DNA from 2 places in the Paenibacillus sp. FSL R7-0313 genome. Region 2 is predicted to be linked to the other one. Evidence: riboswitches for the same ligand, from Rfam matches in the RefSeq annotation. Region 2 holds a riboswitch; the other holds the start of a gene.
The links. Region 2 has a riboswitch for cyclic di-AMP ahead of NSQ38_RS04625 (C40 family peptidase). Riboswitches for the same ligand answer to the same signal wherever they lie in the genome.
Positions count from the first base shown of each region.

Region 1: linked by a shared signal. The riboswitch ahead of NSQ38_RS25520 (C40 family peptidase) and the one ahead of NSQ38_RS04625 (C40 family peptidase) in region 2 are both predicted to bind cyclic di-AMP.

Region 1 covers NZ_CP150219.1:5,886,205-5,890,759, forward strand. The annotation lists gene NSQ38_RS25505 (carbohydrate-binding protein) at 1-795, shown strand, start outside; tRNA gene NSQ38_RS25510 (tRNA-Leu) at 940-1,024, opposite strand; gene pelA (pectate lyase) at 1,157-2,119, opposite strand; cyclic di-AMP (ydaO/yuaA leader) riboswitch at 2,539-2,670, shown strand; gene NSQ38_RS25520 (C40 family peptidase) at 2,676-3,140, shown strand; gene NSQ38_RS25525 (hypothetical protein) at 3,265-3,966, shown strand; gene NSQ38_RS25530 (carboxymuconolactone decarboxylase family protein) at 4,036-4,365, opposite strand; gene NSQ38_RS25535 (hypothetical protein) at 4,507-4,555, opposite strand, start outside.
Region 2 covers NZ_CP150219.1:1,042,586-1,047,140, reverse strand. The annotation lists gene rbsK (ribokinase) at 1-700, shown strand, start outside; gene NSQ38_RS04635 (cytochrome c) at 775-1,131, opposite strand; gene NSQ38_RS04630 (GNAT family protein) at 1,282-1,776, opposite strand; gene NSQ38_RS04625 (C40 family peptidase) at 2,132-2,566, opposite strand; cyclic di-AMP (ydaO/yuaA leader) riboswitch at 2,606-2,743, opposite strand; gene NSQ38_RS04620 (hypothetical protein) at 2,989-3,840, opposite strand; gene NSQ38_RS04615 (M1 family metallopeptidase) at 3,851-4,555, opposite strand, start outside.

The sequences.
Region 1 (4,555 bases), 2.1 Mb from region 2:
TGGTACATCCGCAGACAGTATGGTCCGATGAAAGAGGACGGTACCATAAGCAAACGCGGATATAATATGGCTCATTTCTCCAAATTCGTGCGTCCAGGCTACCTGCGAGTCGACGCAACGAAAAATCCGGATACGAACACCTTTGTCTCAGCCTACAAAGGTGATAACAAAGTCGTCGTCGTGGCGATTAACCGTGGAACTTCAGCCACAAGCCAAAAATTCGTTCTGCAGAATGGTAATGCCTCCACTGTGTCCTCATGGATTACGGACAGCAGTCGGAACCTGGCAAGCGGAACCCCGCTTACCGTATCCAATGGAGCCTTCACGGCACAGCTCCCGCCTCAGAGCGTAACAACATTTGTTGCCAACATTACTGGCGGAAATAGCGGCGGGAATACAGGCAGTGGCACTACGTATGAAGCTGAGACCGGAACATCACTTACGGAAGCTGCCATTGAAACAATCTACCCCGGTTACACTGGCTCCGGGTATGTTAACTTCAATGCGATGACTGGTTCAGCCATTCAATGGAACGGCATTAATAATGCTACAACAGGTACCAAAAACGTAAAGTTTCGTTATGCGCTGGAAAGTGGAACACGGAACCTCGACATTTTTGTTAACGGAACCAAAGTTATCAGCAACGAGCCCTTTCCGGCTACGGGAAGCTGGTCCACTTGGGTTGAAAAAACAATACAGGTCCCCATGAACACGGGGACCAATACATTGAAAGTGGTTACCACCGGATCGGAAGGACCGAATATTGACAGCATTAATGTTACCGCAGCGCAATAAACGTTCCTTAGGGCTGATGGAAGACATTTGCTGTACATGCAGCTAAGCACTAACCTCTTGGATACTCAAGTCTAAAGTTAGTGTTATATCAAAAAATGCAAAAAAGACTCCTTAAGCGTTAGCTTAAGGAGTCTTTTTTTTAGATGCGGTCGAGAGGACTCGAACCTCCACGGGGGGTTAGCCCACACGGACCTGAACCGTGCGCGTCTGCCAATTCCGCCACGACCGCATATTGTATCTCCACCATCAATATCGGCGACAATAAATAATATATCATGCGGAATCTATCATGTCAACACTGAAAATAATAACAATAAAACCCGAACCAGACGTCGATTCGGGCTTTACCTTTAACTACAAATTAAAGCTTGGAAGGCCAGTTGCCATACCATGCATAACCGCCTCTTCTTTCTTTATCAATATCACTTAATTTGTATTTAACTACCCCGTCACGACCAATAAAGATTGGTTTATCTGTTCCGATCTCATAGAAGCGTGCCCAAATCGGTGCAGCTTTGGAATCAGCGATAATTTTACTATCTCCATTAGCTCTTTCATACTTGTAACCCGTAATTTTCACCTTGTTAAACCAAGCCTCCGCTCCTTTAATGGATGCGGTAATTTTAGCGTTAGCAGGTCTGGTTTTCAGAAATTTAACAATCGTTACACTCTCTCCAGCTGTCAGCGATGGCACTTCGTAGATTCTTGCGCTCGCTGGTTTAAGGGAACTGGAATCATGTTGTTGTCCCCATGCTGTCAGCTTACCACCTGAAACGACTTGTGTATTCAGAATCGCCTCCACACCTTTGGCAACTGAATTTTTACTGCGATTAGCAAGTGTGCTGTCGATAAATGAGAAATCACCTTTGCGTGCCGCTACTTCATCCAACATGATCATTACATTAATCATGGCATCATCATTGTAAGTGATATGCTTGTGATATCCAGAGCTTTGGTAAACTTGTGGCCATCCGCCGTTTGAATACTGCATGTTGATCAAAAAGTTAATTCCTTTGATTGCAGCTGTGGAGTATCGCGGATCATTCGTCTTTTTAAATTCCTTCGCCAATCTTCTAATTTCTGAGTATGTAGCCTTGTTGTCTATCGTGGACTTCGCCCACTCTCCACTTGTCTGTTTATAATCTTTTCTCCAACCTCCATCCGGCAGCTGGTTCTTCAAAACATCTGAAATACTCGCTGTAGTACCCGATGCATCCGCAGCAGATACCGTCCCTACAGGGAGAACTGCCATTCCAACTGCTGAGAACACCATCGTACATGCCAGGACAAAAGTAATTATTTTCTTCGCTTTCAAATGTAACACTCTCCTATGTTCGTTTTTATAAATCTGCCACTTCTACTTTACCTATGATAAGCGTCCCCAAACCTCCTTTATTTGTATTTATCGCATAATAAAATCAATTTTAATCCAATATGTGGATTGGATAATCAGATAATATGCAAAAAATCGATTTTTGTCAATATATGCAACTTAATGAATATAATCTCTCTAATTCTACATAACGGGATAGTTCTTTTAACTCATGACAAACCTATTTATTTATCCAAATTCGTCTTAAACGAATCAATAATGACGTTTTTGTCATGAATGATACCCAAACTTAATCCCTTCTTTCATATAAAAACCTTAATTCCGCTAACATTGAGGTATTACGAAGGGTTTTAAATGGGTTTGACAATTACGCATTTATGCAATATAGTTTCAAATAGTTACAAAAACTTAATTATTCATTGCCGAGTTTCATGTTTGAAAACGGGGGAACCAATTTGGGTGAATTATTCTTATACATAGGAAATATAGGGAACCTTCTACCGAACCCTTAGCTAACTCCGTAGGCATCGAAGGGAGAACATTGATTTTGAAAAAACTGATTATCTCCATTTTTGGAGCAGCTGTATTATTTACATCCGGGGCAACAAGCACAGAGGCAAGCAGTATCAACTCCGTAGTGAACAACATGACAGGTATTCCTTACAAATGGGGTGGCACGACTGTAGCCGGCTTTGACTGTTCTGGTTTTATGAGATATCTTTTCAACAAATACAGCATTGAATTGCCACGTACTTCTCAGCAGCAAGCCAAAGCAGGTACTCCGGTAGCCAAAAGTAATGTTCGGACAGGTGATCTGGTGTTCTTTAATACAACAGGCAAAGGCATTTCACATACAGGTGTATATATCGGCGGCGGACAATTCGCTCATGCCTCCAGCAGTAAAGGTGTAAGCATCACAAAGTTATCGAATCCATACTTCAATGACCGCTATGTAACAGCACGTCGGGTAACTGGACAGTTTATGTATGATAAAATGTTGGGTAAAATGTAATTCACATACAAAAAGGCATCGGTTATTAACCGGATGCCTTTTTTGTTTAACCATTTTTTGTCTTCAACTGCTTTCTTAAACAATGTAAAATGTTTTAGGAAATAAAAGGAGATGAGGAGAACAATTGAAAAAGTTAATGTTTGTTTTAAGTTTTGCTATTTTAGTAATAGGTAGTTTAGGATGCAGTAGCGAGAACGAAAAAGATTTTAGAGATGTTTCATGGGGTACCAAGATCGACAAAGTCATTTCAACTGAAGAAAAGAACGGTAACTCAGGTTATGAAGAGGACGTACATAATGAACATGAGAAAAGTATCGAATATTCTAATCTTGTAGTTCTGGGTAAGAAAGCAGATGCTAAATACGTTTTCACTGATTTATTAGACAATGATAGCATTCTGGAAATGATGGAAGAAGGAAAGGAATTATCAGAGGAATTAAATAACCCCAATACAACAGAAACAAGGAAAGAAGAGATATACAAAATAATGGACCAGCGCCTTGAAGAAATGGAAAATGCAGCAGATGAATATCCATTAGATGACTTCTTGCTCCACGAGGCCACATATTATTTTGGCATGTTAAATAGTCAGGATTCTGATGAAATTCTGGAAGAGCTAACGAATAAATATGGTCAGCCTGGAAGCAAGACCTTCGATAATTCCATTATATATCTCTGGGATACTGATCGCTCTAAGATTGAATTTCTTCCTGAACGGTACTCCACAATAAACTATACAGCAAACTACTCCGTTATGGAGAAATTTGCTGATGTGGACAAGTATAATAAAAAAGCAAACAGTAAAGAAAGTAAAAACGATCTTTAAAAAACAGGGTTATACTCCCATATTGAAGGGAAGTATAACCCTGTTACTTTTTCACAATGTTTTTTTATATTAATGTAGCGCCTTCTGCACTCGCATCGCGCCCTGAGACAGAGCATGTCCGCCTCCTACAGCTCCGGCCACGGCTACGGTCTCCATGATCTCCTGATCTGTAGCGCCCTTGGCACGGGCTTCTTCTACATGGTAGAAAGTACATACCTCATTGTTGGCAAACAATCCAATGCCGAGCGCAATGAGCTGTTTTGTCTTGGCATCAATCACGCCAGGTTGGAAACATTCTCCCGTAAACTCATGATATGACTTCACCACACCTGGCAGTACATCGCTTAATGCTCCAATCTGATCCTTGTAGGCATGAACTTTATCATTCATCAATGTCATCGCTTGTAGCACACCCTCTCGGCTATAGTTACAGATCTTCCTCACTGTACCTATCTTCTCTCCCGAGTGAGTCAATTATGCCAACAAATCATGGTAATTCCAAACATTTAACGCTCATGGCTCTGCCATAATTATAAACTGTTACTCACTAAGTGGACTCTGGCGCGGCTCGCTGAACAGCTGATATCGG
Region 2 (4,555 bases):
AGAAACGGTTACAGGGACGGCTTCCATTTGGCTCTCTCGGGGAGACAACCGGATTATCGTTATTCCTGGTGCGAATGGACAAGTGGTGCCTGAGATGCTGGAAGAGGCGGATACGGTAAAAAGCCTGACTGCAGCCGCAGCGGTGCTGCTGCAGCTGGAGATCCCGCTGCCAGCGGTTACCCGCGCCGCCCAACTGGCGGCTGAAGGCAGCGCACTGGTGGTGCTCAACCCGGCTCCCGCAGTGCCGGGTCTGCCCCAGGAGCTCCTGCGGTGCGTCGACGTTGTCACGCCGAACCGCAGTGAGCTTGCCGTGCTTACCGGCCGGGCTCATCTCCGGCCGGAAGACCTGGATGCGGCGGTCGCAGAGCTCGCCGCATCCCTCGGGGCCGCTGTCGTCACGACGCTCGGCCCCGAGGGGGCTGTGTACGCGGCGGCGCCTGGCGGCCGCGTACAAGCAGGGCGTGCCGGCGCGTGCCGTGCGCCCGGCTACGCCGTAAGCGCCGTCGATACGACCGGCGCTGGCGATTGCTTCAACGGCGCGTTGGCGGTAGCCCTCGCGCGCGGTGAGACTTTGGACGCGGCCGTAGGCTACGCCATGGGTGCGGCCGCGTTATCCGTGACGAAGCTCGGCGCCCAGTCCGGGATGCCGTCCGCACGTGAAGTTGAGGCCTTTCTGGCTGAGCATGCCACAGAGGCCTAATAATTGGTATAACGAAGAGGCTCTTATTCTCCCAAAAGGGGATTAAGCGCCTCTTCGTTATGTGCGTGCACAGATTATTTTTTCTCTGACAGCCACATGGCGATATTTGCAATTTCTTCATCCTGCAGCTTGCCCTTGAAGGAAGGCATACCACCTTTACCTTTGACAATCGTAGAATAGATCTTCTCCAGATCATCCTGGCTACCGATGTTAGCCAGAGCAGGTCCTACGCCACCCTGAAGCTGATCCCCGTGACAGGAGATACAATTGGCTTTGACCAGTGCTTCAGCCTGTCCGGCATCCAATGTTACTTCCGGCATGGTTGGTTTGGCTTCTTCAGCCACTTCTTCTTTCCCTGGAAGCGTAAACATTAAAACAATAGCTAAAGCGCATGCTGCAAAAAATACTCCGCTCATGATCCATTTGTGCATCCCTTATGTCCCCTCCAGAATGAAAGATCATCTAACCTGAAACTATCCATATCATTATAACGGAACCTGTACTGACATCATAGCATTTTGTGGGAATTTTTTGAACTAATCACATAACAAGGGGCAAATTTGGTTGTTTTGCAATGGATTCTAACCGCGAGGCCCTTCATAAACCATACAGTGAAAGGGCTTCAAGCCGGTTGGGGTCTGTCGTTCGTATGTATCCTGGGTGACAAATCCACTCTTCAGATAGACTTGAATGGCACGAGCATTCCAAGTGAGTACTTCCAGATCAATCTCATTCGTGGGATTTCGTCGAATGGCTTCCTGTACAATGGCAGTGACAAAAGCTGTCCCTTGACCCTGACCACACAGCTCTGGATGCATGCCAAGGCCAATCCGGGTTACCCCTTGAAGTGGGAAGTATTGAGCAAACCCACATATACGATCGTTCTGATCCAGGACGATTGCATATTGCTCCTGCCGCAGCTGTGCATCTCCGAATTCCACTTCCAGAGCTTTCATCTGCTCCCAGGGGAGCCAGCTGTAGATATTGTAAGGCGGATCATACTGCCAACTGCAGATAAGCTCCGCATGTTCTTCTCGCATGGGTACAACGTGAAACGTCACAGGGGTTTCCTTCATACACCTGCATGCTCCTTTCCTTGAAACAGAACTCTTTGTCCACTCTACAAAAGTGATGTTCATTTAGCAAGTCTTCCTTCCCAAGAAAAAAAATGAAACAAAAGTTCCGGTAATTTCGTTTATATTATAACGGGATGGGTAAAAACATCATAAGGGCACGGACGAACGAACGCAAAATGAACCTGTTGATGTCGCAGGATATGCCCCGAGTATAACTTGCAACATGAATAAGGATTGAAGCACAAAAAAACCGCCGGATACATTCCTGCGGAGAATGTACCGGGCGGTTCTGTTATGCTTCTTGCTTCGTTCCAGTATGGTTAATGGTTACAGCATCATGTTGCTCAGCTTGTCCCTAGTCAAGGGCCAGTGATTCATATGCGTCCGTGCTCATAATCCGTTTCGCGCCAACATAACGGTTGGCCCAATAGCTTTCACTCAATGCACTGATCGTAACGCCTTTGGAAGAAGAGGAGTGTGCGAACTTTCCATCCCCTACAAAGATTCCTACATGAGATACGCCTTTACCTGTTGTATTGAAGAATACCAGATCGCCAGCTCTCATTTCCATGCGGGATACGGAATCGCCCATGTCGAATTGGGAACTGGATTGGCGTGCCAAATCAATACCCAATTTGTCGAATACATACCGTGTAAATCCGGAGCAGTCAAAGCCGTTAAGCGTTGTTCCCCCACTTTTGTATGTAGTTCCCATTGCTGAATCAATTACTGTGTCCATCTTTGAATCTGCGAATGCGCTACCTGCACCAAGCGATAATGCAAATGTGATGCTAAGTACAGCTGCGGTTAATTTCTTCTTGAACAAGAGATATTCCCCTTCCAACGCCTGCGAGGTTAGCTTAAGGATTCGGTTGAAGGTCCCCTATGATCCCTCTGTAGCAAGATCAATTCACCCATAACTGGTTCCCCCGCTTCCCAGGTGCCAGGAATTTGGCTATGCTAGTTATGCACCTGCGAAATCAAGAAATGACGATTTAATTTTAAGTAGTTACAAATATGAATGTAAAGATTACAAAGTTGTTACTAAAAACTCACTGCGATTATTGTAACAGAGGAGTACGGCTTTGGCAACGTTTAGCAACAAATTTAGCAAAAAAAACCTCGACCTTTGACGGGGAAAGGTTGAGGTTTGCCTATTTATAAGTACATATTAGGCCATAAGTTTAACATGTGATGGTAACAATTTTTAAACTATCTGCTCTCACCTTTGGACATTTTGGACTGCCATAATCGGAAATGGCTGCATATTTTCCACAGATTCAATAGACATCTCGCAAGTGGATACGTCTGTTGTAGTATAAGTCCGGTAAGTCCCGTTAATAACCATGAGGCTGAAGTGAATGCCCCGAAGATAAGCAGGTGAACTCCGCCCAGCAGGAGTGCAATACCGATTACGGCGATGAGATGACGCAGTGCAATCCAGAGTGCTTTGAGGGTACCGTGAGCCCCGCCTTCTCCTTCTGGTGCCGAAACACCGAACTGCATGTAGAGCACGGCATGGTGGATGATCCAACCATATACAATCCAGGCAGCAACATAAGGTATACCAGGCAAAAGTAATTGAAGGGAATGAAATCCGTCCATGAGAATCGAGTAGAGCTTCGGTATGAGCCAGTAGGCGGGCAGAAGTATCAATAATGTACGTATGGTGTGGAGCAGCAGCATCGGTTTCCACAGATTTTTGATTCCGCGGACGAAGGGGATGCGCTCTTCTGTAGAGTTAAAGTGCTGAAGTGAGTAGAGTAGTCCTGCCTGAATGAGGGGGCTGATCAACATGCGAACCAGCAGCATGCCCCCTAGAATCCATAGATAACGATGAACCTCCGGATGGGTAGACAGGTTAAGTTGGCTTTCCATTTTGAACAAAAGTGTACTCAGCTCCCCTGCATCAGCATCTGGATAGCGCAGGAGCAGTGGGATGACGGCCGATTGTACCATTCGATAGAAGAAATATCCCCAAATGAGTTGATAGAGAAATAAGAGTGCGGCAATGAACATATGCTGACGGACGAGAAACCAGCCTTCACGTATTTTTGCTTTCACCGTTTCCACCTCACCATGACAGACCTCCGAATATGGCTTCTATTAGTTTGGTTACACTCATGCTCCAGCGGGATTTTGCTTGCTCATCCAGTCCGGATTTCAGGAAATTGTTCATATGGCGGTTCTCCAGCACGATCGTGTACAGGGGATCGGTCATGGCCCAGGATACGGGGGATGTGTGAGTTAATTTATAGGTGATGCGATCTTCTTTGCCATTCCATTGTTTGGTGAGGATATGCCCGTCTTCAAAAGCAAAGTGAACAGGAACGGCGTTGTAATCACTTCCTTTTTTTGCGATCGTCACGGATGACTCGTACCATGTTTGACCGTCTTTCTGTACCGGCGTAACACGAATCTGCTCTACAGCAAAGTCAGCCATCCCGTTACCATAGACGTATTGGTCAAAATAATCAGACCAGGAAGTGCGGGTCACTTGTTCCACTACGTTCTGAAAATCAGCCGAAGTGGGATGTTTGAAGCGGTACTTCTTCACATAGGTAGAGAGAATGCGTTCCATCTTTTTGGTACCGACTTGATGTTCAATACCAAGCAATACAAGCTTGCCACGTGTGTAGACATTGGCTGCATACTCATTCTGTGAATCGAACTTCCAGGATTCTTGTGTTAAAGATGAAGGAGACGTAATCAGGCCCGATTGTACCGGCAGATTCGGAATCAATCCATATTCCTGCTCCATCAGTTTGTCTTCTGCATA